Regions from separate parts of the Ensifer sp. SL37 genome, predicted to be linked through region 2. Evidence: riboswitches for the same ligand, from Rfam matches in the RefSeq annotation. Region 2 holds a riboswitch; each other region holds the start of a gene.
What was found. Region 2 has a riboswitch for cobalamin ahead of OVA00_RS09960 (TonB-dependent receptor plug domain-containing protein). Riboswitches for the same ligand answer to the same signal wherever they lie in the genome.
Positions count from the first base shown of each region.

Region 1 (7,320 bases), on a different contig from region 2:
ACGGCACCTACAATCTCGATGTCACGACGCCGGATGCGCAGTCCGTGATGCCGGCCGTGCCCGGCATCCACGCGGTGGACCTGCGCGAGATCGGCGGGCGTATGAGTGTTGCCGTGGTGCAGGCGGTCATCCCCGAGACATTGGTGGTTCCGGCCGAACGGCGCGATCCGGTGCTGATGGTCGCCGTTCGGCCGGTCACGCCGAAAATGACGCGCGAGATCGCGGCACGGCTGGGTATTCGCGGGCTGGCCTTTGTTCCGCTCAACGAGCGGCCTGCAGGCAGTGCCTATGCGTCTGTCGGGCGCTGCTCCGATTCGTCCTGTCTCGTGGCCGCCTGGGTGCCGAAATCGCCCGGTGGGTTCGTCCGCGCGGAGCTGTTGCCGAGCGTCATTATCATGGCGATCGTCGCAGCACTGCTGATGGCCTTCGTGGCGCTGCGGTTCTCGACGCTCTTTGCCGCCCTGCAGCAGAGCGAGGCGCTGAACCGGCACCTTGCCAAGCACGATCGCCTGACGGGGCTGATGAACCGCAGCGGCTTCGACGACATGCTGGCGGCGGCCCTGTTGCGGGCATCGACGCATCCGTTCACGCTCGTCTATGCCGACCTCGATGAATTCAAGGAGGTCAACGACCGCCACGGCCACGCCGCCGGCGATGCCGTGCTGGTGGCCATGGCCGAACGCTTTCGCAACCGGGCTGGCCCGAAGGGCACGGTCGCGCGGCTTGGGGGTGACGAATTCGCGGTCATTCTCGGCGATTGCAGCGAGGCCGACGCCCGCAGCCTGACGGCCGGCCTGATCGCCGACGCGCAGACGCCGGTCGCTTTCGAGGGCCAAATGCTCGTTGTCGGCGGCAGCGCCGGCATCGCCTTTGCGCCGCGGCATGGCCTGACGGCACGCCAGTTGCTGCTGGCTGCGGACGAAGCGCTCTATCTGGCCAAGCGGCGCGGCCGCAACCGCTTCGAAACGGCGGACGACATGGTGTTGCCGGCCGAGAAGAATGACGGCCAGTCGGCGGCCTGAACGCTACCCGCGGATCGGCAGCAGCGTTACTCCGGAACATTGTAGGGCGTGATCACCACCACGGCGGAAAGCTGCGGGCCGATTGCCGGCGCCTGGGCGCCGGGCCGCAGCATCATCGTGCGAAAGGCGGTGCGCGCATCGGTCCTGAGGTCGTGATGCAGCACGAAGTGAATGCGCCGTTCCCGCAACAGCGCCAGATTGTCCTCGTCGAGATCATGGGCGATGTAGAGCGCGCAGTGACGCTCGAGGCGCTCGAAGGCTGCAAGGACGGAGCGGTTGCCGCCACCGATCGAATAGGCCGCGTTGATATCGGGATTGGCCGAGAGCGCCGCGTGAGCCAGGCGGCCGGTTTCGCTGTCGCGGCCGTGGCCTTCGCTGATCTCGACGATCCGGATTGCCGGATAGCGCTCGCGCAACACCCGGCGAAAGCCGATCTCGCGTTCCTCCTCACCACGAAAGCGGCCGCTCGAAAGGGTCACCAGCACAGTTGCCGGCGCGCCGGAAAAGCGCTCCCCGAGGAGGTAGGCGGCCGTTTCGCCCGCCGCCCGGTTGTCGGCGCCGGCATAGGCCGTCCGCTGAGAATGGGGCAGGTCGGTTACCAGCGTCACGACGGGCGTACCGCCCATCTCGAAACGGGCGACTGCGGCGACGATCTCGGGCACGTCCGGCGCCTTCAACACCAGGCCGTCGGTCCCGCGCAGCCGGATTCGGTCGAGCAGTTGCACGATCTCCTGTGGGCGCATCGTCTCGGCGAAGTGGAACCGGCAGCGAAAGACGGTGGGCGCGAAGGTCATCGCCTCGCTCTCGAAGGCGCGACGCACCGCGTCGGTGAAGCGCTGTGGCGACTCCATGACGATATCGATCGCAAACTTGCGCCCCTGGATGTCGAGGCCGGCCTGCTGCTTCTCCAATTCCTCGATGGCTGCGCGAACCCGGGCCTCCGTCTGGCGGCGCACGCCCGGCCGCTCGTTGAGCACGCGATCGACGGTCGCGGTGCTGAGCCCGGCCTGAAAGGCGATGTCCTTGACCAGAAACGGATGGGCCATCGCCTTGCTCTCCTGATGGATTTTTGATGGATTCTTGCTCTATATCATGTTTTGCCGCCGCCTATAGTCGTGTTCATCAGGATGTTCCAGAGGAGGAAACGCGATGAAGACCGACAACAAAGCGCGCCAGCGGATCGACCGCGTCTGGCTCACCGAAGAGGCTTGCGATCTCGAATCGTTCCGGGCGGAAGTCGAACGCCAAACCAGCCTGTCCGACTACCCCCATGCTTCCGGCTGCGAAAAGAATATCCTGATTTATGACAGCGCCGCGCTGATTGCGGCGTGCGGCGATGCCGAGGCGCGGCGTTCTGTTCTGGCGGAGATCTGCGAGGTACTGGCGACCGGGCCTGGCGTGGCGGTCTTCAAGCGCGCCTTTGCCGATACGACAGCAATCGACGTCGCAAGCGGGGTCTTTGACGCCATCATCGAAGAGCAACATCGAAGCAACAGCGGCGGCGGCGATCACTTCGCCAAACCCGGCGCCAATGACCGCATCTGGAACTCGCTGGAAAAGCACTGCCTGAACGCGCCGGAGAATTTCGCCTCCTATTACGGCAATGCCGTCATAGCGCTCGTCAGCGAGGCTTGGCTCGGGCCGAACTACCAGATGACGGCGCAGGTCAATCGCGTCAATCCTGGCGGTGCGGCGCAATCGGCGCACCGGGATTATCACCTCGGCTTCCAGACCGCGGCCGTGATCGAGCAGTATCCGGCGCATGTGCACAGGCTTTCACCGGTGCTGACGCTGCAGGGGGCGGTTGCCCATTGCGACATGCCGCTCGAAAGCGGACCGACGCTGTTCTTGCCCTATAGCCAAACCTATGTGCCGGGCTATCTGGCGCTCAACCGGCCGGAATTCCGCGCATATTTCGACGCACACCACGTGCAGCTTCCGCTCGAAAAGGGCGACGTTGTCTTCTTCAACCCGGCGCTCTTCCATGCCGCCGGCACCAACCGCTCCCGGGATATCCGCCGCGTGGCCAACCTGCTGCAGGTATCTTCGGCCTTCGGTCGCGCAATGGAAACCGTTGACCGACTGACCATGAGCGCGACGCTCTATCCGGCCTTGCGGGCCTTGCTGGCGGGCGGGACGCTGACGCAGGCGGAAGCGGCCAACGCGATCTCCTCCTGTGCCGAAGGCTATTCGTTCCCCACCAATCTCGACCGGGATCCGCCACTCGGCGGGTTGGCGCCGAAGACGCAGGCGCAGTTGATGCGCGAGGCTCTCACTGCGGGGACGGGCGAACAAGAGTTTCTCTCGGTGCTGGAGGCGCAGGCGAAGCGCAAGCTGAGCTGACGAGCGAGTTACAATTTGACAGGCTCCCGGTGTGTTTCAGCCGGGAGCCGCAGCCGTTTCAAACGATCATTTCCGAGGGAGGAATTCGATGAGTGGACAATTGCAAGGCAAGATCGCCATCGTCACCGGTGGTACGCAGGGACTGGGCGCGACGATTGCTGGCCTTTTCGCCGAACGCGGCGCTGAAGGCATCGTCATCTGCGGCCGCAACGCCGCCAAGGGGCGGGCGAAGGCCGAGCAGATCGGCAAGGCAAGTGGCGCGAAAGTCGTCTATGTCGAGGCCGATCTGGAAAAAGTAGAGGACGCCCGCAAGGTGGTCGCCGCTTGCGACGCGGAATTCGGCCGGGTCGATGCGCTGGTCAACGCCGCAGCTATTACCGACCGTGGCACGATCCTCGATACCACGCCCGAACTCTTCGACCGCATGTTCGCGATCAATGTGCGCGCGCCGTTCTTCCTGATGCAGGAGGCGGTGAAGATCATGCGGCGGGAGAAGACCGAGGGCACGATCGTCAACATCGGCTCGATGTCGGCGATGGCCGGCCAGCCGTTCATTGCCGCCTATTGTTCGTCGAAAGGCGCCCTCGAAACGCTGACCAAAAACACGGCTTATGCGCTTCTTCGCAACCGCATTCGCGTCAACGGGCTGAATATCGGCTGGATGGCGTCCGAAGGCGAAGACCGCATCCAGCGCGAGTTTCATGGCGCGGCTGCCGATTGGCTCGAAAAGGCGGCGGCCGGCCAGCCTTTCGGTCGGCTCGTCGATCCGGCCGAAGTGGCGCGGGCCTGCGCCTATCTGTCGTCGGCCGAGTCCGGGCTGATGACCGGATCGGTGATTTGCTTCGATCAGTCGGTCTGGGGCGCCTATGACGGTTCGCCGCATCCGGTCGCTCCGCTTTGAGGCGGAGGCAAACGACTAAGCTCGAAAGTAGCCGGCGGAAAGTGGCGCGCCATGTCTCGACCGGGTTGGCGCCGCTTGTCTTTCTCAAACGGCTGTGCACTTAGTGCCGTCGTCAGGTGCCCGCGAGAGCGGGAGAATCGGGAATCCGGTGTCATTCCGGAACGTGCCCAACGCTGTGACGGGGACGATCGCGTCTAAGAGAGCCTTGAATTGATTCAAGGTTTTGCCACTGGATCTTCAATCGATCTGGGAAGGCGAGGTGATCGGTTGAACCGAAGTCAGAAGACCGGCCTGGCGAGATAGACCGAACCCCGCGTGGACGGCGGGAGGTTTTCGCATTGTTGGGGATCGAACGATGCTGACTGAACCGAAAGGCGGCCTTGCGGCTGCCGGTGCCTTTTCGCTGCCAGAGCGGGAGGCCGTCTACCGTGCCATCTCGACACGTCGCGACGTGCGCGATGAATTCCTGCCCGCGCCATTGCCGGATGATCTGATCTTGCGCCTGCTGGCCGCTGCGCACAGCGCCCCGTCCGTGGGCTTCATGCAGCCGTGGAACTTCGTGCTGGTGCGGGCGGAAGAAACGCGTGAGCGCGTCTGGCAGGCGTTTCGCCGCGCCAATGACGAGGCCGCGCTGATGTTCGAGGCGGAACAACAGGCCAAGTACCGTGCGCTGAAGCTGGAAGGCATCCGCAAGGCGCCGCTCAGCATCTGTGTCACCTGCGACCGCACGCGCGGCGGTGCCGTCGTACTCGGGCGCACCCACAATCCGCAGATGGACGTCTATTCCACCGTCTGCGCCGTGCAAAACCTCTGGCTTGCTGCGCGGGCCGAAGGGGTGGGCGTCGGCTGGGTGAGCATTTTCCACGAGGCCGAGATCAAGGCGATTCTCGGCATCCCAGATCATATCGAGATCGTTGCCTGGCTCTGCCTCGGCTATGTCGATCGCCTCTATCAGCAGCCGGAACTCGCCGTGAAGGGCTGGCGCCAGCGCCTGCCGCTCGACGAGCTGGTTTTCGAAGACGGATGGGGACGCAGCAAGGAGAAGGCGTAAGGCCTCGTCCGATCAATTCTGGACCGGCTGATAGGCCGGTCCCTTCGGATGCTTGAGGTCGATGGCGGTTTCTTCCTGCGGCAGGTAGGTCGGGCCGACGACGCGAACCTTGTTCTTCGACGGATCATAAGGCCGCTCTTCGGCCGGCGCCTTGGCGGTATTGCTCGCCGCTTCCGGCTTCTTGGTCTCGATGACGATGATCGACGACTGGTCGTCACCGATCTTCGTTCCGTTTGCCTTCGGTGTGGTCGAGGCGGTCTGGGGTATCTGGCAGCCGCACTGGCCGGGTTTTCCGACAGCGCGGGTGCGATAGGCAAAGGCGTTGGGCATTTCGGTATAGGGACGGCCGGTCACGGCCGAGACCATCTTGTCGCTCTCTTCCGTGTTGAGGTCGTGAAAATAGAGCTCGGTCTCAGCCCCCGGACAGCGCGCCCGACAGGCCTGCTCGTCGCGCGGGAAATCGGCCGGCGTCGCATCTGAAGAAACCGGGAAAAAGGCGCCGTCGCAGGTACGCACGCACATGGTTCTGAGCGTGCCGCTATAGTAGCGCTCCTGCGGTGCGTAGCCGTCTTCGCCTCGGCCGAGCATCGGGCCGTAGGCGTCTTCCGGCGGCAGGTCGGCAACGATGTTGCGGTGGCTTTCCGGCACGTCCGGTTCCACGCTTGCGAACTCCTCGCGGTCACCATAGCAACCGTTGATCTCCAGCGCGGCGAGGATGCGGCGCCGGCTGTCGTCGCTGCCGCCGGCGACGATCTGCTCGCGCTCGGACTTCAGCATGCGCAGATTGTCTTCCATCTCGGCGATCAGGCTGTTGAGGCCGTAGCAGGTGTCGGGGTCGCCGCCGTCGAAGCCAATGGCGTTGCCGCCACCGCAACCCGCGCGGCGGCGGTCGTTCTTTGCCCGCCGCAGCTCGATATTCTGCCGCGAGATCGCGCTTGCGTAGTCGCGCGCATCGGCATTGCTGGCGACGTAGTCAGGCAGTTGCGCGAGCCGCGCGTTCAGTCGGTCGCAGGCCGTCGATGCCAGTGACGGGCCGGCACCGATCAGAACCAGAGGCACAAGGGCCGCAGCGACGTGTTTCATGCGCGTGAACACGGGCGAAAGTCTCTTCCTGTTGCCAGGTCGGCGCCGACCTTCTGCGGGTGGCTGCCAGCGGCATTCCTGTTTCGCCTCCATCATAGAGCTTGTCGTTGATCGTGCAACGACAAGCGACGGTTTGCGTTAACAGCGCAGATCACCTGACGCGCTTAGGCGGCGCGGGCGGTTTCCAGCGACATCGGACGTTCGAGCACGGTACCTTCGATGGCAGCGACCGCCTTCATCCGCGTGAGCAGATCCGGCGTTACTTCCCAGGCGACGGCAACCGCGAAAACGGAGCCGATGCGATGCGGTTCGGCGATACGCTCGCCCGGGCATCCCATGCGCCGGAACATGCGCTCCAGGAACACATCCGTCACCGTGACGATGTGGCTGATGCCGGAAGCAAGGCCCAGCTCGCCGACGCCGCACATCAGTTCGGCGGCCGCGACCGTCACCTGGTTCGACGCGCGGTCCTGCGAGATCTCGGGCTCGATGCAGAAGCGGCTGGATTCCCAGACCGAAGCGCTGCGGATTTCCGGATTATCGCCAAGCAGGATCGGGAAGGTATCGTCCAGCATGTTTGGGCCGAGTGTCGGTAGGAGGCGAAGCGCGCCGCGCAGCCGGCCGGTATCGGGCGCATAGGACAGGACGTAGAGCGGGTTTGCCTGGTCGTAGTTGTCGATTTCCCAGTCGCCTTCGGTCTGCACGTCCCATTTCAGGAAGTCGTGGAAGACGCGCTTGCGCAACCGGAACATGTCGTCGACGGCCGCCGGGTGTTGTGCGCGGGTCTTTCCGTTCAGGATCCTGATCATCGTTTTCTCCATCCGAGTTTGGGGATGGGGCGATGCTGTCAGGCTCGCGGCGGTTGCGTAACTGTCGCTAGCGACAGTTCAAATGCGCGATATTTGCCACTAGATTTCGAG
Region 1 covers NZ_JAPPRN010000006.1:3,408,348-3,415,667, forward strand. The annotation lists gene OVA00_RS28830 (diguanylate cyclase domain-containing protein) at 1-1,022, shown strand, start outside; gene OVA00_RS28835 (LacI family DNA-binding transcriptional regulator) at 1,049-2,068, opposite strand; gene OVA00_RS28840 (phytanoyl-CoA dioxygenase family protein) at 2,172-3,365, shown strand; gene OVA00_RS28845 (SDR family oxidoreductase) at 3,454-4,266, shown strand; cobalamin riboswitch at 4,364-4,575, shown strand; gene bluB (5,6-dimethylbenzimidazole synthase) at 4,622-5,317, shown strand; gene OVA00_RS28855 (DUF2865 domain-containing protein) at 5,330-6,400, opposite strand; gene OVA00_RS28860 (acyl-homoserine-lactone synthase) at 6,565-7,209, opposite strand.
Region 1: another riboswitch for cobalamin. It lies ahead of bluB (5,6-dimethylbenzimidazole synthase); the one in region 2 lies ahead of OVA00_RS09960 (TonB-dependent receptor plug domain-containing protein).

Region 2 (7,320 bases):
CCCCGCTTTAGACAATCAGACGCCTATTCGCGCTCTGAATAGGATGCCTTCCTGGCGGCCTGTAGCTCAACGGTCAGAGCCGTCGGCTCATAACCGATTGGTTGCAGGTTCGAGTCCTGCCAGGCCCACCAATTCCTTTCATATCTCCATAAAATCAATTATTTCGCGCGTGACAAAAAGCGCCTCAAACGACGATTTGGAGTAACAAGAAAACCGGATACTTAGAACGGATGAAAGAGATTCCTGACGGATCTTTCGATCTTGTGCTAACCGAGCCACCTTAAGGGCACGACCGCCTGCAAATGGGAGGCTGTTATGCTCAGTCAGCCTTATGCTGAATTGCTACGCGATCGCTTGCTCGCCAATGCCGAGATCGCCGCCAATGCGCTGATACAGGATCAAGCCCACGACCCGGCCACCCACGATCAGCTTGGTTTCACCAAACCGGCCCAATGGGTTGAGGTGGCCATATCCGACCTTGGCAATCTTCACTTCCAAGGCGGCAGCAAACTGCGCTACGGGAGCGATGACCCAAATGAAAAAGCACCGTCGTCGCCATTGCTGGCTGATGCCGTCTACCTAACAACCCAAGAACTGGGACGAGCGAAGCATCTCTTCGCGAACACGCCGAAGGAGGAGGTGTAATTTAACTTACATCCAGTTCACGGAATGTGAGGGTCACGGTTCACGGCGAAAAGACCAATGACTAAAATGTCCTCCCATTGCGTCCGGGCCCGCCGACCCGTCCACAGACATGGCCAAGTTCCGTCGCTTTCCTTGAAAAGCAAGCGTCGGTTCAGACACCTGGGACGCCTCAACTCCCCACTCTGTCACCGTTCGGTCGCAGTTTTTGCGGCCCAAAAGCGATCCAGCATTCGGCCCATAGAACGATGTGCTCGCTCGCTGTTGGGCAAGAAACCGAGCAATGTATCAGCGCAGGCCGTCGCCAGTAGTATAGAGCCGTCCACGAACCCGCAACACTGACCACTAAACGGCTCAACTGTTCGAGAGGTGCAACCCGACTTGAGGAACGCTGTGGAACGACTGTGGCCACGCCGGTCGCAATTCAGGCGCCGATCGCCTTCTTCGTTGAAAGATCTAAGCCTCAACGTGGGCTCTGCATTTACCATGCCGAAGATCAGTTTTGAGACTACCGAAATCAAAGCCGGGAATGGAGGGGCAGGTTCATCAAGGGAGAAGCGGACCAGAACCCCCGCGGACATCACGATGGGTCAAACCGCTTCAGCAATCTGTCAAGTAGGCTGTTTTGCAAGCGCAGCTTTTCGGTGAGTTGGCGTCTCAGCTGCCGAACCTCCTCATCGAGAGCGGCAACGGCGTCAGACAACGTCGGTACCCGAGGCACAGCAGATGTCTTTGGGGCGCCCACCGGATCGGCCATACCAACGGGCTCTGCGGCTTTTTTCCTCGCACGCCGCTGCCGGCTTCTTGCGCCTGGTGAACGCTCCGCGGGTGTCGCGACGCGATCCTGATTGGGACGCGAATTTTTGCCCATTTCGTCGACGATCTCAATCGCGACAAATGTGCTCTCTGTCGACACCGGTTCGTGCGAGGTATCGCCAGTCGCGGTCTTGGCCTCAATCGGATCTTCGGGCTTCTCCAGGCCCTTTCTCGACACCAGCAATTCCGTTGGGTTCGACACCTTGGTTTCTGACAGGCTCTCGGGCTCCTTGCCGGCTTGTCTAGGGGAGACCAGGTCTGCCAGATATTTCCAGGGTGACTTCATCGAGCGCCCTCAGTAACGGTCGCATTGGCCTCCATCGGGAGGCCAATCGGCTACCAAAATAGGGGAAGGAGGCCGATCGCCTATTCCAATCGGCCAGCACTAGGGATCAAGCAAGGCCAAGTCGCTTGCGCAGGTCGGCGTTCTCGGCCCGCAGTTTCTCCGCCAGCGTCTTGCGAAGGCGCGCATTCTCTTCTTCGAGTTCAAGCAAGTCAGAAATTTCGTCGGAGAATGCGGCTGCGACTTCGGCGGCTTCCTTCGTCGCCCGCACTCTTCCGGCGACCTTGGTCGCGTTCTTTGGCGTTGGCTTGCCAACTGTCTTGACCGGGGCTACGCCATCAGCTGGCATCGTGGCACTTTTGCGGCTACCTCTTGGCGCCCTTGCAGGACCCGTTTTGGGAGCATCGGTCGTTACGTCCGATCCAACTTTCTTCGACCTAGGGGCTCGGCGCTTTTTCGGCGACGCAATTTCGGCCTCAATCTCGATCTTGTTCTCGTCAGTCATCAGCTGTTCCCTTTTCAACTATCGGTCTTGTTTCCAACGCGCAAAGATCAGAGTCAATGAGGCTTATCGATTAACAACAGCCTCGCTGTCGAAGGGCAACGATACTTTCGACAACGCAAAAAGTGGTGAACTCTGCAAGGGGGTTGTAAGATCGTGGGGCGCGCGCCCACCTTGAAGCAAAACGCCAGACGGACATTGCGGCCTCTACTCTTCCGAGCCTCTTTGGCCTGTCATCACGAACGAATAGGCCGCCGTCACCCCGCCCCTCCGCGGATGAAGCGTTGGTCGCGCGCGCATTTCAAACTGTATTGCTTACAATTCTCACTTCTTAAGAGCGACGGCAGTGCGTCCGACGGACTTGGACACGCGGTCGACCACCAACGAAACCCAACGATCAACACGTCAATTGGCGCTCCCGGAGGAGCATCTCTTCATTCGCCCCGGCGATGATCACCCAACGTTATCTGATCAGGTATTGGTTTCTGGAGGTTTCGCGGCCCTGACTGATCTGGGCCGCGTCCAAAGGCTACGCGCGCTGCCTCAACAGATCGCGGATTTCACCAAGGAGCAGGATGTCCTGCGGTGGCGCGGCGGCCGGCGCCTCGTCTTCCTTCTTCTTCTCGATCGACGCGCGCATGCGGTTCACCGCCTTCACCATCACGAAGATAATCCAGGCAAGGATCAGGAAGTTGATGAGCACGGTGATGAAATTGCCATAGGCAAAGACGGCACCTTGCTGACGGGCAGCGGCGAGAGATGTCGCCGTTACATTCGAAGAGAGCGGCAGGAAATAGTTGGAGAAATCGAAACCTCCGCCGGTCAGCGCTCCGACGATCGGCATCACCAAGTCTTCGACGATCGACGTGACGATCTTGTTGAAGGCGGCGCCAATGATGACACCGACCGCAAGATCTATCACGTTGCCGCGGGCAATAAACTCCTTGAAATCATTCAGCATGCGTCTCTCCGTAATCCCCGTTCAAAAGCTGCTATCGGCGCTCGATACATGGCTGAACCTTGTCCGATGTCACTGCTGTCATCGTCGCGCCCTGGCACCAGAAGCACGTAAAGATCAAGAACCGGCAAGAACACAGGACTTGAATCGCGCCATGCATGCGATGCGTTACATCCATCTATTGCCACGACATCGAGCAACATCCCGATGAACGAAGGACAGTGGAGCACCTGACGCCTTGCTAGCATTGTTTTGAACTAATAATGCAATAAGCACCCGTGACCGGCGGGGAATGCGCCATCTGGTTCAACAAGAATTCCTCTGGCTTTACACCACGCACGGGGTGAAGCACTTCGGCGTTCGAATGCTTAGCCAAGAACCGCTTGCCTACCGCGGCGCCGCCCAAAGTTGCCGTGGGCGGAGTCTAGCGGCTATTGACCCCAACTTCCTCACAGCGCTAAAGACGTGGCACGGAACAGGTTCCGTCGGATCGACGGATGAAAAGGGAACACGGTGAGGACTACCCATCAGGGGCCGAACCCGTGACTGCCCCCCGCAACTGTAACCGCCGAGCTTGCCTCAACGAGCCACTGTGCTTTCCAGCGCGGGAAGGCGAGGCCAAGCGATAACGCGGAAGTCAGGAGACCTGCCTGTTACCGGTCACCCATGCCTGGATACGGGGTTTGTCCAAGGCGCGGCCGTCCGTAGCGGTGACATTGTCAAAACGATGTCGCCGTGGCGCTTGAAGTGCCCGCGGTGCGGTACCGTGGAGGTCATCCTGCCGTGGGGGAAGAGATGAATGTCCGACTGGCGGGGACCTCCCTGCTTGTGCTTGCCTTGGTGCAGCAGGCGCTTGCTGAAGACGAAAAGCCGACGAAACTAGATGCCATCGTCGTCGGGGATGGCCTGACCGACGTCGAACTCAAGAAATCCGGCCGTGCCATCACGGTCATATCCGGCGAACAGATCGAACAGAACCAGATCCGGTTTGTCTCGGATGCGCTCCGGCTTGTCCCCGGGGTCTCCGTGTCGCGGACCGGCACCAATGGCGGCCTGACGCAGGTCCGTATGCGCGGCGCCGAAGGCAACCACGTGCTCGTCATGATTGGCGGCGTCGAGGCCAATGACGACGGGCAGGGCGAGTTCGATTTCGGCAGCCTGATTGCCGACGACATCGAGCGCATAGAGGTCCTGCGCGGCCCGCAAAGCACCTTCTGGGGCGCGAACGCGATGGCCGGTGTGATCAACATCATCACCAAGCGCGGCGAGCGCGGGGCGCCTGTATCGACGGCCCGCACCGAAGTGGGAACCGACGGCACCTGGATGGGGGCGCTCTCAACGCGAGGCGGCGCCGAGAACTACGACTATTCGTTGTCGGGCGCGCTTCGACGGTCGGGCGGCTTCAACATTTCGGACCTCGGCAACGAGGATGACGGCGACCGCAACGGCACGCTCAATGGCAAGTTCAATGTCGACCTCTCACCCGAGACGTCGATCGACGGAACGCTGCGTCACGTCAACCGCCGCACCGACACCGATCCGCAAGACTATGATACGGCTCAGACCTACGACGCCGACGACTACAGCAAGAGCCGCGAATTTTATGGCTCGATCGGCATCACCAACGAGGCGCTTGACGGCGCCCTGACGCAGAAGGCGCGGTTTTCCGGCAACGACATCTACCGGTTCGACCGCACCGAAGCCTCGGGCGATAGTTGGAACGACGGTAACCGCTACAACGCCACCTACCAGGCCTCCTACCGTTTCGAGGATCTGGAAGGCCAGGTGCATCAGTTTACCGGCGGCTATGAATGGCAGCGTGAGATTTTTTCGCCCTCCCACCTGACAGAGACATTCTCGCGCAATTCCCACTCGTTGATAGGCGAGTATCGCGGTGAGTTCCTCGAGCAGTTCTATCTGAACGGCGGGCTTCGGCAGGACTGGAACGACGCCTTTGACGATGCGGTCACCTGGACCATCAGCGGCGCCTGGCAGATCCCGGATATGGACACCCGGCTGCACGCATCGATCGGGACCGCGGTAACCAACCCGACCTTCTACGAGCAGTTCGGCTATTTTCCGGGTCGCTTCATCGGCAATCCAAACCTGAAGCCGGAAGAGAGCCTTGGCTGGGACATCGGCGTCGAAAAGAGCATCTTCGACGGTGGTCTCTTGGTCGACGTCACCTACTTTAACCAGAACCTTAAGAACGAAATCGCCACCGTCCACAATTCAAGCTTCCTTGCAACTCCGGTCAACCGGAACGGCGAGAGCAAGCGGCAGGGTGTGGAGGTGTCGGCGACCGTCGACGTCTTCAACGGCCTCACCTCGACCGCTTCCTACACCTATGTCGATGCGACAGAGCAGGAAAATGCTGGCGGGCAACGGCTGCAGGAAGTGCGCCGCCCCCACCACAGCGGATCGATCGACGCGGCCTATGTTTTTACGACGAACGCGCGCGGGTGTTCGCCGAAGCGGTCTTCAACGGCAAGATGCAGGACGTTGTTTTCGCCACCTTCTTACCGCCGCGCGTCACCCTTGCCGGCTACACGCTGGTCAATGTCGGTGGCAGCTTCAAGGTCAATGACACCGTGGAGGTCTTCGGCCGGATCGACAACCTGTTCGACCGCGACTATCAGGAAGTCTAGGGTCAGGACTCGTTAATTACAGCCAGAAGATGACGGAAGCTGCGATGCAGATTGCTGAAAAGAAGGTGTGGGCGCATCGGTCGTAGCGAGTTGCGATGCGTCTCCAATCCTTGAGTTTGGCGAATAGGTTCTCGACCTTGTGTCTGCGGCGATAGAGAGCTTTGTCGTAGGCGTACGGTTTCGTCCGGCTTTTAGAGGACGGAATGCAGGGCTCGATGCCCCTGGCGAGGAGCTCTTCGCGGAACCAGGTGCTGTCGTAGCCCTTATCGGCGATGAGGCAATCGGCCTTGGGTAACGCGTCGAGCACCATCCGGGCGCCCCTGTGGTCGCTCATCTGACCCTCGGAGAGCAGCATGATGATCGGTCGGCCGTCATCATCGCAAACGGCATGGAGCTTCGAGTTCAGTCCGCCCTTGGTTCGCCCGATACGGCGGGGAACATCCCCTTTTTTAGAAGGCTTGCCGCGGTGCGGTGGGCCTTCAGATGTGTCGCGTCGATCATGATGCGCTCAGGCTGAGGACCTTCGCCGGCCAAAGCGGCGAAAATCCTGTCGAACACGCCGAGCCGGCTCCAGCGAATGAAGCGGTTGTAGAGCGTCTTATGTGGCCCGTACTGCGAAGGTGCATCCTTCCACTGCAGACCATTGCGGATCACATAGACGATACCACTGACAACGCGCTGGTCATCGACACGCGCAACCCCGTGTGAAAGAGGAAAATGTGGAGAGATGCGAGCCATTTGGCGCTCGCTTAGCAGAAACAAATCACCCATCAGAACCTCCTTCAACGGAGACTCTGAATCACATCTCAAACGAAATTAATAGGTCCTGACCCTACGGCTTCAACACGCTGGGCATTACGGCCTTTGCCGGTTTGAAAGCGACCTTCTGATGGTTGTGAGGCGGTGTAAAAAAGGGTTGTGGCTGGTCTCGATGGCTGATGGCGTCCATCCGAGCTAAATACAGCACACCAGAGCGATGGTGGATGTCCGGGGAACAGATCCACCTTGTCGTTCCAGTCCGAGAGTTGAACGGCAAATGCGCCACTTGCTGAAAGCTCAGTCCCACCCACTCCGGTACATGGACGACTATCGGGCAAATTCGGATTTTCATATTACGTTATTATTCAAATTCGTTGCATTCGTGAATGCTCTCAAACGCAACGCTGCTGCCTGCCAAGGCAGCTCTTGGTCAAGGATTCCCCATGACAATCATTTCTCCCAATCCGGGCATTAACTCGTTTTCAGGCACAACACAGCTGGAAATGCCGACTGATGCAGGAGGGGATGGTCCAACGGGCAAGCGCTTGCCCCCTATCGCGGCCAAGCAAAATGCGCTCGTGCAGCCACAGGTTTTTCAAGAGGCGCTGTCGAATATCACTGCAGGGACGACGCAACAGCTTCAGCCTGTAAGAAATCAGGCCGCAAAGCCAACCGCTCCTTCGCAGTCCGCTTCAGAGAGCGCGTCGACGGT
Region 2 covers NZ_JAPPRN010000002.1:432,442-439,761, reverse strand. The annotation lists tRNA gene OVA00_RS09985 (tRNA-Ile) at 56-131, shown strand; gene OVA00_RS09980 (hypothetical protein) at 316-645, shown strand; gene OVA00_RS09975 (hypothetical protein) at 1,223-1,744, opposite strand; gene OVA00_RS09970 (SyrB-like regulator) at 1,851-2,246, opposite strand; gene mscL (large conductance mechanosensitive channel protein MscL) at 2,773-3,204, opposite strand; cobalamin riboswitch at 3,662-3,869, shown strand; gene OVA00_RS09960 (TonB-dependent receptor plug domain-containing protein) at 3,997-5,865, shown strand; one part of gene OVA00_RS09955 (IS5 family transposase) at 5,866-6,287, opposite strand; one part of gene OVA00_RS09955 (IS5 family transposase) at 6,287-6,620, opposite strand; gene OVA00_RS09950 (hypothetical protein) at 7,052-7,320, shown strand, end outside.

Region 3 (7,320 bases), on a different contig from region 2:
TGGTGACACCGAAGATGGTGATCTTGCCGACCGCGTAGCCGATGCCGAGCGCGAGGAACAGGGCAAGCTCCGGATGCGCCCGCAGGATGCTGAACAGGTGGTCGATCACGCGGCGGTTCCTCCCGGTGCCAAGCCGAAGAAAGCCGCTTCAGCTGGATGATGCGCTGGTCGCTGAGCCGGCGGAAAGAAAGTCGCCAGCCGGAGATGCGGGGATGCTTGTCGGCCGAGGGAAACACTGGCCAGGCGTTGGGGAAGGGCGGCCGGCATGGCTGCCGGCCGCCCGATCGGCTAGCTGATCTTCAGGCCTTTGGCGGCCTGGTAGGTCTGGACGTAACCGCGCGCCACCGAGCGCACGGCGCGGCCAATCTGCGAATAGGCTTCGTCATTGAGGTTGGCGAAGGAGACGCGTGCCGACCAGCTCGGCGCATCGAAACCCGAGCCGTTGAGCAGCACGATGCCGTGGTCCTCGGCAAGCCGGAAGGGAATGTCGAGCGGGTGGATGTTGTCCTTCACCCAGGTGACGACATCCTCGCCGACATATTTGCGCAGCCAGAACTCGAAGTCGATGATGCCGTAATAGTGGTCGAAATAGATGCCCGGATTGGACTCGACCCCCATGCCCTCGATCAGGTTCCAGAAGCGCTTGGTGCAGATGGCGATGCAGGCCTTCTGGTAAGCCTTCTCGACGTCCATCAGCTCGACCAGGCCGAAGAGCGTCATCATCACCTGCTGGGGCAGCGACAGGCCGGCGGTGTGGTTCAGCGCCACGTCGCGGCTGTCGGCGACGATGCGGTCGATGAACTTCACCTCGCGCGGCTTCGGCGTCATCGCCTTGTAGCGTTTTTCGAGGAGCTTCTGGATCGGTTCACCATGGGCCTTGATCTTCTCGTCGAAGATGTTGTCCTCGGCGACGGCAATGACGCCGAGGCGCCAGCCGGTGCAGCCGAAGTACTTCGAATAGGAGTAGACGCCGATCGTGTTGCGCGGCAGATGCCCAAGCAGCGACTGGAAGCCCGGAACGAAGGTGCCGTAGACGTCGTCCGTCAGCACGATCAGGTCGGGGCGCTTCTTGTTGACGAGGTCGACAAGGCGCTTGATCGAATCCGGATCCATCGCCACGGCGGACGGGTTGCCGGGGTTGACCAGGAACAACGCCTTCACCTTGGGGTTCTCCAGCGCCTTGATGTCTTCGTCGGTGAACTGGAACCGGTCCTCCTGCTCGGCGCTGACGTTGATGGTCTTGAGATCGTAGTCCTCCAGCTCCGGCATTTCGAGATAGGGCGTGAAGATCGGCGTTCCGAGCGCGATCGTGTCGCCGGCGTTAAGCAGGCGGGCGTTCTTCAGTGCCTTGAAGATGTAGCACATGGCGGCAGTGCCGCCTTCGACCGGGTAAAGGTCGAACTTTGCCTTCGGTCGGTGGCCGGCGCACATCGCCCACATCAGGTATTCGTGGGTTATGATCTCGTTGTGGTGCAGCGCCCGATCGGGAACCGGATAGTTGTCGCCGATGATCGAGTCCGTGAGCTCGTGCACGAAGGCGTCCGCATCGAAGCGGAAGGTGGTGATGGCGTAGTTGACGGCGTCGGAAAGCGTCTTTGCCGGCGGGATGCCTTCATCCTCTTCGTCCCAGTCAGCCGTGTTTTGCAGCAGCTTCTTCGTCCACTTTTCGAACCGCGCGTGGGCGCCGTCCTTCGGCGGCATGCCGGCCACGCCGGCCTTCGGGTCGTAATAGGCGCGCTTGGCTTCCGTCAGCGCAAACTGGCCGAGCAGGAAGAAGGCCTCGCGAGCGCGTGTCGCCGTCCAGTTCGGGTTGCCGCGGCCGGCATTGAGGAAAGCCTTGGCGGATTTCTGTGAGCTCGACTTGGCGAGCTTGATCAGTTCGTCCTTGATTTCGAACGGGCTGAGATCGGATAGGCTGTCGTAGAAATTTCTGTCCAACATGGTCCACACTCCCTGTGATCTATGCATTTTGAACGATGGTCGGCTTCGCCCGTTCGCCTCAGGCGAGCATAATGACGATGACGAGGCCGAAGATGGTCAGCAGCGTGTTTCCGATGGCGTAGGGCATGCCGTAGCCGAGCGCCGGCACCTTGCTCTTGGCCGCCTCCTGGATCATGCCGAGCGCTGCCGTCGTCGTTCGCACACCGGCGCAGGCGCCAAACAGGATCGCCGGGTGGAACTTGAAGACATAGTGGCCGAGGAGCACCGAGGCGATCATCGGGATCGACGTGGCGACCACGCCCCAGATGAACAGCGAAATGCCGACCTCCTGCAGGCCTGCGACAAAGCCCGGGCCGGCGCCGATCCCGACGACGGCGATGAAGATGTTGAGGCCGAGCGTGTTCATCAGCCACAGCGCCGGTGACGGGATGCGGCCGAAGGCGGGGTAGGTGGTGCGCAGCCAGCCGAGCACGAGGCCGGCCAGAAGCGCGCCGCCGGAGGTCGAAAGGCCGATCGGGATACCGCCGATCGTGATCGTCAGCGCACCGATCATCGCGCCGATGAAAAGCCCCCAGCCGAGAAAGGCGATGTCGGTCGTCTCGACAGGCCGGTCGGCAAAGCCGAGCGCCTTGATCGCCGCTTCGACATGGCGTTTCGCGCCACCGATGGTGACGATGTCGCCGCGCTCGACCGTCGTCCCGGGCAGCACCGGGATCTCGACCAGCGAGCGGATGATCTTGCGGGCATAGACGCCGCGCGCCCAATCCATGGTGCTGACTTCCGCCAGCGTCTTGCCGGCGAGCGCCTTGCTGGTCACGTAGACATCGAGGACTTCGGCTTCCGCGTTGAGCAGCTCCTTGTCCTCGACCTCGAGCAGCTTGTTGTCCAGGTTTTCGACGAGCAGCGAACGCCGGCCCGAAAAGGCGACGACGTCGCCCGGCTGCAGCACGGTGTTGCCATCGGCCTCGATGATCTGGTCGCCGCGCCGCAGGCGCTCGACGAAGACGCGGATCCCGGGAAGGATGTCCTTGACCGGTTTCCCGGTGAGCCCGCTTGCCGCGTCGACGCGATAGGCCCGGAGGCCGAAGTCGTGATAGGCGCGGGTAATGCCGGGCTCACTGCTTTCGCTGCCACCGCCGAGCTTGGCCTCGTATTCGCGGCAGGCCGCCGGAAGGTCGATGCCAAGAAGCTTGGGACCGAGCTGGGCGAGGATGATCGCCGAGCCGATCGTGCCCCAGATATAGGTCACCGCATAGGCGATCGGGATCTGGTCGGCAAAGGTCTTGGCCTGCTCCGGCGTCAGCCCGAGCGAATTGATCTGGTCGGTCGCAACCCCGATTGCAGCCGAGATCGTCTGCGAGCCGGCATACATGCCGGCGCCATAGCCGAGCGGCAGCCCGGCAATCAGCGCGCAGAGATAGGGAACGACGAGGCACAGCACCAGCACGGAGAGCGCAAAGGCGATCTGTTTCGGTCCATCGGTGCTCAAGCCCCGCACGAATTGCGGCCCGACGCCGTAGCCGACGGCGAAGAGGAAAATCAAAAACAGGGTGGATTTCAGGTCGCCGGAAACCTGGATACCCAGCTGTCCGATGAGAACGCCCGCAAGCAGCGTGGCGGTGACATTTCCAAGGTTGAACCCCGCGACCTTGATCGGACCGATGAGGAAGCCGATGCCGAGGGCGAGGAAGACGGCGACAGGCGGATAGGTCCGAAGCGTGTCGACGAAGAAATCAATGGGATTCACTGATGCTATTCCCCTCTGAAAGTTGAGTTGCCGTCACTTCATTTCGGGATCTGCGCGGCTAAGTTGAGCTTGTTTCCGAGGCTTGTCGATGCCCAATCTTAATCCCGGCAATTGTCGCTTCGGTCGTCGAAATTCTCAACGGGCATAGGGTTACGTGAGCGTAACGTATGTTACATTTCAGCGTTTTTGCTTGGGGTTGGGGATCGAGGCCGCCGCGATGTGTCGGTCGCATTCGATCGCAAGACCGCGGCACTGGCCCGGATCGCGATGGCACTTCAACTCTGGTGTTGTAATTCGTAACGTTATCTCCCAACGTGAAGCATGAGGCGTTTTCTCTTGGTTATGCTTGGAAAAGTTGCTGGGCACGGAACGGCGCGTCTTGCTGCTTGCGATAGGGGCGGCAGAACTTCGAGGGCTTGAGAAAAAAGCGGTGTCGTCTCCGCAAGGCGGCCGGTTCGTAAGGTGACGAGGAGGGGAAGCAATGATGGACGAGGTTATCCGAAGGCTCGGCGCACTTGGCGTTGAGCTCCCGACGCCGCCGAGGCCGCTCGGCGCCTACCGCGCGGTGATCGAGGCGGGTGAGATGCTTCATGTTTCGATGCAGGGGCCATTGCTGGACGGGCGCTTCGTGCATACGGGGCTGCTCGGGCGCGATGTGACCATCGACGAGGGGCGCAAGGCCGCAGAGTTGGCAGTGCTCAACGCGCTGGCGCAGATCCATGAGCATCTCGGCCGTTTCGAGCGTATTCGCCAGATCGTCCGGCTGGAGGGACATGTCGCCTGCACTGAGGATTTCCTGGAGCACCCGAAGGTCCTCGACGGTGCTTCCGAGCTTCTGGCGGCCGCCTTTGGCGAAAGGGCTGGCCATGTTCGCTCCGTCTGCGGCGTGCGCAACCTGCCGGGCAACGCCTCTGTCGCGGTGACGCTGACGGCCGAACTCTTGCCGCCGGAGTTCTGAGGTAGCACGGCACGTCTTTTAGCGGAAAGGTGGTCGCTATCGCGGGCGTCGGATTGTGTCCGGCGCCCAATTTTCGGCTTGCGCTACGTAATGTTATTTTATAACAAATCTCGCATGACGAAACGCCGCATGTTGATAGATCCCTCCCGCCTGTGTCGTGCGGTTGTCTCATCCGCCGATTCATGCGAGGAAGGCGTTGATGGTGCTGCGTCCGCGACAATGCGGAAGCGGCTGAAAAGGGAACACGGAACGGACGACCCTGATGGGGCCGAGACCGTGGCTGCCCCCGCAACTGTGAGCGGAAAGCGCATTCACACCATGTCACTGGTCGAAGACCGGGAAGACGTGGATGCGCCACGACCCGCGAGCCAGGAGACCTGCCATCGAACCGATCAACCACAACGGACGGGGTGTTCCGATGGAAAAGAACTGGCTTTCATACGACGGTTTTCCGTCCTCTTGCCGTTTCGCCATCTCTTGCCGTCAGTCCGGCGGAGGGCAGGAATGGCTGAGCCGAATTTCCGACAGCACAAGATAACGGTCTGCACCGATTGCCGCTTCACCGGCGGCCCATGCGTGCCCGGTGCCGAGCTGATCAAGCGGCTCAACCTGAGCATCGCAGCGCTCGGCGCACCGCTCGATCGCGACTTCTCGATCGCCGGAACGGTCTGCATGGCGGCCTGCACGCGGCCCTGCACCATCGCCTTCCAGGCAACGGGGAAGGCGACCTATCTCTTCGGCGACGTCTCGCCGGAAGAGGACATCGACGATCTCGTGCGCTTTGCCACAACCTATGCCGAGCGTGGCGATGGCATGACGCGGGCGGCGGAACGGCCGCGCGGGCTGAAAGGCAAGACGCTTGCCCGCATTCCCGCGGCGATGCTCGTCTCCGAAGATCTTGGCGGGCACTTCCAATGAGGTCGCGCAGAGGAACGAACCCATGAGCTGCAACGCGACGGGTGCAGCCCTCACGGTCGAGGGCCTTCGCTGGGGGCCGCGTTCGGGCCTGACGCTGGTCAACGACATCGGCTTTGCGATCGCGGCCGGCAGCCGGCTTGCGATCCTCGGGCCGAATGGCGCCGGCAAAACCTCGCTTCTGCGCTGCCTCTACCGGGCGGTGCAGCCGAATGCCGGCCGTGTTTCGGTCGATGGCGTCGATCTCTGGTCGATCTCGGCCCGCGAGGCGGCAAGGACAATCGCCGTCGTCTTGCAGGAGATGCCCGGCGATTTTCCCTTCAGCGTGCGCGACGTCGTGATGATGGGACGCATTCCGCGGCGGGAGGGCTTGAGCGGCTGGAACGATTTCGACCGCCAGCGGGTGCAGCATGCGCTCGCGCATCTCGATCTTGCCCATCTTGCCGGTCGCCAGTTCTCGACGCTTTCGGGCGGTGAGAAGCAGCGGGTGCTGATCGCCCGCGCGCTGGCACAGGAACCGCGCATCATCATCCTCGACGAGCCGACGAACCATCTCGACATCCGCCACCAGCTCGAAATCCTCGAGCTCTTGCAGACGCTGAAACTGACAATCGTCTCGACGCTGCACGACATCAATCTCGCCGCCGAGTTTGCGACAGATGTCGCGATCTTGACCGCCGGGCGGCTGACGGCCTTCGGCCCGCCCGAAGAGGTGCTCAGCCCCGGCGAGCTTTCGGCCGCCTTCGGCGTCACCGCCACCGTTCACAATGCCGCTGCCGGCGGCGCCCGCTTTTCCTTTTCACTTCCTCGACAGGGATCGATTTCATGAAGATCAATATTGCCCCATTTTCCCTTCTTTTCGTGCTTGCCGCCGCCACGCCGGCGCTGGCCTATCCGGTCACCGTCAAGAGCTGCAACCGCGAGGTGACCTTCGACGCGGCGCCGAAGCGCGCGATCGCCAACGACGTCAACCTGGTGGAGATGATGCTGGCGCTGAGGCTCCAGGACCGCATGGTCGGCTATACCGGCGTCTCCGGCTGGAAGACGCTGGACGAGAAGCTGCGCGAAGGCGTCAAGGAACTGCCGGAGCTTTCGGAGAAATATCCGACCAAGGAAGTGCTGCTCAACGCCGATGCCGATTTCCTCTTTGCCGGCTGGAACTACGGCATGAAGGTCGGCGGCGAGGTCACGCCCGAGACATTGGCGCCCTTCAAGATCGGCGTCTACGAGCTGACCGAATCCTGCATCCACGTGATGGCCAAGCAGAAGCCTGATATGAACGACATGTTCGTCGATCTTCTCAATCTCGGCCGCATCTTCGGCGTCGATGACCTTGCCCCCAAGTTTTATCCAGTTTTGAGTTTGCTCCAGCGGTTTTGGGTTGCTGTATTGGGGGCGGTAGCGGCGGGTTGCGGTGCGGAGCCATTCCGGCTGCGCAGCACCGCATCACGTCGCGGGTTGATTGTCTGAGCGAACTCGGCAGGTGTCATCCAGCCGAGTCCAGAGTGTGGTCGATGATCGTTGTAATCGCTGCGCCAGTTTGAAAGCGCCGATCGAGCATGGGCCAGTGACGAGAAGAGCGTCTCATTCAAGAGCTCGTCGCGCAGCCGCCCATTGAAGCTTTCGATGAAGGCGTTCTGGATCGGCTTGCCCGGCGCGATGTAGTGCCAATCCGCCTTGCTCCGATCCGTCCATTGCAGGATCGCGTTACTGGTGAACTCACTGCCATTGTCGCTGACGATCATCTTCGGCTTGCCTC
Region 3 covers NZ_JAPPRN010000006.1:3,166,451-3,173,770, forward strand. The annotation lists gene OVA00_RS27595 (aspartate:alanine exchanger family transporter) at 1-109, opposite strand, end outside; gene OVA00_RS27600 (bifunctional aspartate transaminase/aspartate 4-decarboxylase) at 289-1,941, opposite strand; gene aspT (aspartate-alanine antiporter) at 2,000-3,688, opposite strand; gene OVA00_RS27610 (RidA family protein) at 4,170-4,646, shown strand; cobalamin riboswitch at 4,830-5,045, shown strand; gene OVA00_RS27615 (DUF1636 family protein) at 5,151-5,564, shown strand; gene OVA00_RS27620 (ABC transporter ATP-binding protein) at 5,587-6,390, shown strand; partial or broken gene OVA00_RS27625 (ABC transporter substrate-binding protein) at 6,387-6,899, shown strand; one part of gene OVA00_RS27630 (IS3 family transposase) at 6,908-7,320, opposite strand, start outside.
Region 3: another riboswitch for cobalamin. It lies ahead of OVA00_RS27615 (DUF1636 family protein); the one in region 2 lies ahead of OVA00_RS09960 (TonB-dependent receptor plug domain-containing protein).

Region 4 (7,320 bases), on a different contig from region 2:
TCCAAGACGGGGGCCGGCACCGACGCCCCGGCAAGCATGTCCGCCAATCCGATCCCCTGCAACGCGCCCTAAAGCCTGTCGCGTGAAAAGCATTCACGCGACAGGCATTAAGCGCTTGTTGTTATGCATGTCGTTGTCGCAAAACCGCTGTACACTTTTTCACGATATGCGTCAGCGCCTTCAGGCTTCGATCTGGACATCGCCAAGCGGTCGCGAGCAGCAGGCAAGGATGTAGCCCTCATCGATCTCGTCGTCCAGAATGCCGCCATTGTGGCTCATATCCACCTCGCCTGAGACCTTCATCACCCGGCAGGTGCCGCAGATGCCGCCTTCGCAGGCAGCGCCGATGCGCACGCCGTTGGCGCGCGCCGCCTGCAGGATCGTCTGGCCGGGCTTGGCCTCGATCTCCTTGCCGCTCATGGTGAAGGCGATCTTGGCGGCCTGGACCTCGCCCTCGTCGGCGGCGCCGGCGCGCACGGCAATCTCTTCCGCGGCGGGTGCCGCCGCCGGCTGGAAGCTCTCCTCGTGGTAGCGGCCCATGTCGAAACCGGCCGATTTCAGCATCTCGCGCACGCCGCGCATGAACGGTTCGGGGCCGCAGCAGAAAACGGTGCGGTCCATGAAATCGGGCGCAAGCAGCGGCAGCTTGGCGCCATCAATGCGGCCGCGAAGCCCGTGCCAGCCGTGGCGTGCCTCATGTCCCTCGACGATGAAGCCGAGGTTCAGCCCGGACATCTGCGTCGCCAGAACCTCCAGCTCCGAGCGGAACAGCAGATCGTCCGGCCGACGCGCGCAGGAGATGAAGGTCACATCCGTTTCCGGCACGCAGTCCGCCATCCAGCGCGTCATCGACATCATCGGCGTGATGCCGGAGCCGGCCGAGATGAACAGGTACTTGTCGCCGGGATGGCGGACGAAACTGAAATCGCCGAGCGGGCCAAAGGCGCGGAGTTTCATTCCGGGCTTCAGGTGCTCGAACATCCAGCGGGTGCCGATGCTGTCTGACTGCGCCTTGACGGTCACGGCGATCGACAGCGGCCGCGAGGGCGTCGACGACAGGGTGTAGGTGCGCATCACTGGCTCGTCGGCGACGGGCAGTTCGAGGGTCACGAATTGCCCGGGCAGATAGCGAAACCAGGCGGGCTTTTCGGCCCGGAAGGTGAAGGTCATGACATCGGCGGTCTCGACGACCGCGGATGTGCATTCGAGCATCTGCTGCCGGTCGATCCAGACATGCAGCGCGTCGAAATGGTGAAACGAAGAGGCCATCTGCATGTCAGGCGACCCTTGAAAGCGGAGCCGCGTCGCCGGCAAGGCGCTGCTCCATGAACTTGCAGTACCACTCGACGAACTGCATCACGCCACCCTCGTGCTCGGGCGAATAGGGACCGGGCTCATAGGCCGGTGAGCGGATGCCGAAGGCATTTTCCTCGACGATCTGACGGTCCTGGTCGTTGGTCTCGGTCCAGACATGCGTCAGTTCTTCTAGATTGTAGTCGACGCCTTCGACCGCATCCTTGTTGACGAGCCACTTCGTCGTCACCTGCGTCAGTTCGGGCCCGAGCGGCAGCACCCGGAAGGTGATGGCGTGGTCGGCGAGCACATGGTTCCAGGTGGTGGGATAGTGGAACATCAAGAGCGTGCCGATCTGGCTCTGGGAGACGTCGGCGGACAGGGCCCGCCTGACGGCGCGGGCGCCCGACATGGTGTAGCTTTCGGCATTGTCGACAAGCGGCATGCGGGCGGCGCGGAACTGACCGGTCGGCGACATCTTAAATTCGCTCGGCAGGCCCTCGGCCTCGCACTTCGCCCAATGTTCGGCGATCACAGGATCATCCTTGGCGCCCTGCACCCCGGTCGCCGTCGGCGCCTCAGGATAGGTGCGGCAGAGTTCCGGATGATTGGCGGCGCAATGGTAGCATTCGCGGTTGTTTTCCCAGACGAGCTTCCAGTTGCCCTTCTCGATGATGGTGCTTTCGAACGCGACCTTGGTTTCGCCGAGCCGATGCGGCGCGAGATAGGGCAAGGCCATGTCGCGGAACGCCGTGAAATCCATCGGCTTTTCCGACAGGTTGATGAAGATGTAGCCGCCGACCGTTTCGCAATGGATCGGCTTCAGACTGTGGGCGGCCTTGTCGAAATCCTCTCCCATCTGCCGGGCGAAGAGCAGCGAGCCATCGAGTTCGTAGGTCCACTGGTGATAGGGACAGACAAGCTTTGCCGACGAGCCTTTCGCCTGCGTGCAGACGCGCGAGCCGCGGTGGCGGCAGGAATTGTGCAGCGCCCGGATGGCGCCCTGGCGGTCGCGGGTGATGACAACGGGGTAGTCGCCGACCTGGACGGTGAAGTAATTGCCGGCCCGCGGGATCTCGCAGTCATGGCCGATGAACAGCCAATCCTTGTACCAGATGTTTTCCAGATCCTGCCTGTAGTAGTCGGGATCGATGTAAAAGGCCCGGTCGAGGCTGTAGCCGTCCCGCCTGCCCTTCAGCTTTCGAAGCATATCGTTTCTGGTGTCCATGTCCTGTCCTCATGCGCCATGTTTCGGAGAGGCAGGACAGGAACCCGCACGGGCGCACACCCATGCGTTTGAGGCTCCGATCCGGCTGCCCGCCGCAACCCGTTACGGTTATGTCCGTCAAGGCTGGTTTCCGGGCTCAGGAGCCGTCCTTTCGGACCTGCCCGGCGCCTTCCCGGACGAACCGTCCAGTGGCCTTTGCCGAGGCTTTCGCTCCACCACCGTTGCGGGGGCAGCGCCGGGATTTGACCGGCTTCCCAATTCTCCATCTTCCCTTCGAAGACGGCACCTTGAGTAAGGATATGTAATCGCGGAAGTCGCCTTGGCAGCTGCCCGATAGCGACATCCAATTCCAGAATGACGACACGGAAAAAACCGCCACAAAAGGCCACCGTCTTAGAATTTTTACATTGCAAACATATAGATAGATCACATCTTGGGCATTTGCCGACTTTTGCGGCGCGGTCGGCGCAGATGCGGGAGGGTTTCGCCCGTTTGCGACATCGCGTCAGATAGAGAACGCTAATGATGCAGCCAGGGGGAAATCATTCATTAACCATGAGCCGCTAGCCTAGCCGGCGGACGAGAGAGGTCCTGCAGGCAGGCAGATGGCGCGCTGACGATCATGGCAAAGTTGAGATACTACGACGCGGCAGCCGAAAAGCTGCCGACAATCCCGCCGAAGGTGGCGGTTCATACCGAATTCCTGCGCACGGGCCGGATCAACCGCAGGCAATGGTTGCCGAGCGAACGCAGGTATTTGAGCTATGAGGAAGTCGCAGACAGGACGGGCAAGAAGCTCAGCACCGCCGGCGACACGACCCATAAGCGGATCAACGGGTTCCACACCTCGATCCAGTTCCCGAAGATGATCTTCCACCGCACTCTCGTCGGCCGGCCGCATCTCGGCTACTGTCACGTGACGGCGGCGCGTACGCCGGTTACTCCCTCCAAGGACATCACCTGGTCCTTCTACTTCGCCAACTTCTTCTGCAACCTGGGCGACGAGACGCATTTTTTCGAGAGTATCCAGCCCGGCTATTCACGCATGTACTTCGCCGTCGCCATCGAACCGGGCGCCGAAGCCGGGCAAATGGTCATCAACCGCAACTTTCGTGACAACGGGCTGCTGTTTCGCACGGATGATCCCAAGGTCGCGCTGAAAAACGTACTGATGCTTGGCGCCAAGGATGACGCGTTGCGTCGCATCATTCGCAGCCTCTGAGCCGAACCGGTTCCTTCAAAGAAAATCGTTCTGTTTTTCCGGTGCGTCCGTTAAGGAAGCGTCGGAAAGGAAACGGCATGGCTGAGATCATCGACACGGATAGAGAACCGGACCGCGCGATCGCGCGCGCCTGCGCCGTTCTTGCCGAAGGCGAGCCGGTCGCGATTCCGACCGAGACCGTCTACGGCCTTGCCGCCGATGCTACCAATCCCGATGCGATCAGTCGCATCTACGAGATGAAGGGGCGCCCGCGCTTCAATCCGCTGATCGCGCATGTTTCCGACATGGCGATGGCCGAAGCCCATGTGCATTTCGATCCGATTTCGAGGCAGCTGGCCGAAGCCTTCTGGCCCGGCCCGCTGACGCTGATCCTTCGGCAGCGCGCCGACAGCACGGTTCATGCGCTGGCGTCCGCCGGCCTCGACACGCTCGGCATCCGCATGCCCGACGGTTTCTCGCGCCGGGTAATCGCTCACTTCGGGCGACCACTGGCCGCGCCCAGTGCCAATACGTCGGGCAAAATCAGCCCGACCAGTGCGGTCCATGTGGAAGCCGATCTCGGCGACAAACTGAAGCTGATCCTCGACGCCGGCCAGGCCCAAATCGGCCTTGAGTCGACGATCATCAAGGTCGACGGCGACGAGATCCGGTTGCTTCGGCCGGGTGGCCTCGATGCCGCCGAGATCGAACGCCTGCTTGGCCGTCCGGTGACCCGGCCGGAGACGGCGGGAGCGACGATCGAGGCGCCGGGCATGCTCGCCTCGCACTACGCGCCCGGCGCTGCCGTCCGGCTCGATGCCGCCGAGGTGCATGCCGGCGAAGCCTTGATCCGTTTCGGCGGCAATCGGATCGCCGGCGAAGAGCAGGCGGCCGTCGTTCTCGATCTCAGCCCGACTGGCAATCTGCGCGAAGCCGCCGCCAATCTCTTCGACTACATGAAGCGGGCGGATGCCAGCGGCGCAGAGACCATCGCCTTCGGGCCGATCCCTTCGGACGGGTTGGGGGAAGCCATCATCGACCGGTTACAACGGGCGGCGGCACCACGAGGGTAAGATAGTGTGCGGCATCTTCTCCGCACCCACCCTCATCGAACGGCACCAATTGCGGTTATGATCGCCGCCGACCAGGAACCGAGGACCAGATCCTCAGATCGACCGATCCGATAGCGCGCGCAGGCGCAATGCGAAGTGAGGCCCATGACCACCCTTCCCTCTCCCGAACTCATCGCTTCCTTCGCCGAGATCGTCGGCAACACCAACGTGCTGACGGACGAAGCCGACAAGGCGCGCTATCTCGTCGAATCGCGCGGACTTTACCGCGGCACGACGCCGATGGTCCTGCGTCCGGCCAACGTCGACGAGGTCTCGCGCATCATGAAGCTCGCGAGCGCCACCCGCACGGCGATCGTGCCGCAGGGCGGCAACACCGGCCATGTCGCCGGGCAGATCCCGCGGGAGGGCAAGGCAGACATCGTTCTTTCGCTGGAACGGCTGAACCGCATTCGCGACATCGATCCGGTCGGCAATGTCATCGTCGCCGATGCCGGCTGTATCCTCGCCGATATCCAGAAGGCGGCGGACGAGCACAATCGCCTGTTCCCACTGTCGCTCGGCTCGGAAGGTTCAGCCCGCATCGGCGGCAATCTCTCCACCAATGCAGGCGGCACCGCCGTGCTTGCCTATGGCAATATGCGCCAGCTCTGCCTCGGCCTCGAAGTGGTGCTGCCGACCGGCGAAATCTGGGACGGGCTGCGCCGGTTGAAGAAGGACAATACCGGTTACGACCTGCGCGATCTCTTCATCGGTGCCGAGGGCACGCTCGGCGTGATCACCGGCGCCGTGCTCAAGCTTTTCCCGAAGCCGCTCGGGCATCAGGTCGCCTTTGCCGGAGTCGGCAGCGTCGAGCATGCGCTCGCTCTGTTCGAAAAGGCGTCCAGCCTTTGCGGGCCGGCGTTGACCGGCTTCGAGCTGATGCCGCGGCTCGGCGTCGAATTCACCACCAAGCACATCCCCGGCGTTCGTGATCCGATGGAAACGGTCCATCCCTGGTACGCGCTGATCGATATCTCGACGTCCGATAGCGCCGAAAGCGCGGAACGGATGGTGCAGGACCTGCTGGAGCAGGGATATGCGGCCGGCCTCGTCGAGAATGCAGTGATTGCCGCCAACGAGACACAGGCGAAGGCGCTGTGGCACATGCGCGAGAGCATGTCGCCGGCACAAAAGCCCGAGGGCGGCTCGATCAAGCACGATGTTTCCGTGCCCGTCTCCAGCATCCCGGCCTTCATGAAGGAGGCGGATGCCGCCGTCGTGAAAGCGATCCCCGGCGCCCGCATCTGCTCCTTCGGCCACATGGGCGACGGCAACATCCACTACAACATTTCGCAGCCAGTCGGCGCTGACAAGCAGGCCTTCCTCGACCGCTGGCGCGAAATCAACGCCATCGTCCACGGCATCGTGCTTGGGTATAACGGCTCGATCTCCGCCGAGCACGGCATCGGCCAGTTGAAGCGCGACGAGCTCGCCGAGGTCCGGGCGCCGATCGAAATCGAGCTGATGCAACGCATCAAGCACGCGTTCGATCCCGCAGGCATCATGAACCCCGATAAAGTGCTGCGCGCCGACGGTTGACGACGCGCCGTTTCGCGCGGCGCGCGGCGATGCAGCAACAGGCTTGGGCTGACCGTCAGACGGCGTGCGTCAGCGGCCGCCTGCGCGCAATTGCGAGAGCGACAGCAAGGTCTCGGCACTGACGCCAGCGCTGCCGCCGCCAGTCAGAATCGCGAGACCGGGCGATACATCCTGGTTGTTCTCGACGTCGTAGAGCGCCGTGAAGCGTTGCAGAAGCTTCTCAAGCTGACCCGGCTGCTGCAGTTCCTTGATGTTGACGGTGCGCTCGATAAAGGCCGCCTGGGCCTCGATCTTGGCGTTCTGCAAGCCCTCCGGCATGCTGTAGGCGGTCTTGATGACCTCGAACAGGGCGCGATCGGCCAGGATGTCGTAGGCCGTGTTGATGTCCGAGGCCTTGCGCTTGAAATAGAGCGCCAGGCGAATGCCGCCGTTATCGGCGCCCTCCTTCTCTTCGAGCGACTGATTGAGGAAGAGATCAACGGTGGTGACGAGACCGCGGCGGGTCTGGATCTGCCCTGCCTCGCCCCTGACGATCTTGCCGTCCTTGTCGAAGTTGAAGGACGAGACGATCTCGCGATACTTCAGCCCATTCGGGTCGGTGTTGATGAAGCTCTTCGGATCTTCGAGATCCGACGTAAACATACTCCTGAGATAGTCGGACTTGACCGTCTCCGGATCGATACCTGCGCCGACGAGAACCATGTCGACCAGCCGGCGGTTCTTGAGGAAGGCATCCAGCGTTTCGATCTTCGCGATCTCGGAGGTGTAATATTTGGCTTCTTCCTGGGCCTTTTCCTTCGCGATCTTCTTCTCGTCGTCCGTACCGAAGCGGGACTTGGCGACGATATAGGCCCGCGCCGTATTCATGATGTCGCCGTCGCTCTGGGCGAGTTTTGGTGCGCCGAGAGTCCCGTCCGGATTGAAGTTGAACGCTTTCACGAGCTTGA
Region 4 covers NZ_JAPPRN010000006.1:570,646-577,965, forward strand. The annotation lists gene OVA00_RS14985 (hybrid-cluster NAD(P)-dependent oxidoreductase) at 181-1,275, opposite strand; gene OVA00_RS14990 (aromatic ring-hydroxylating oxygenase subunit alpha) at 1,277-2,521, opposite strand; cobalamin riboswitch at 2,626-2,826, opposite strand; gene OVA00_RS14995 (DUF6656 family protein) at 3,144-3,743, shown strand; gene OVA00_RS15000 (L-threonylcarbamoyladenylate synthase) at 3,821-4,795, shown strand; gene OVA00_RS15005 (FAD-binding oxidoreductase) at 4,940-6,373, shown strand; gene OVA00_RS15010 (DUF1217 domain-containing protein) at 6,443-7,320, opposite strand, start outside.
Region 4: another riboswitch for cobalamin. It lies ahead of OVA00_RS14990 (aromatic ring-hydroxylating oxygenase subunit alpha); the one in region 2 lies ahead of OVA00_RS09960 (TonB-dependent receptor plug domain-containing protein).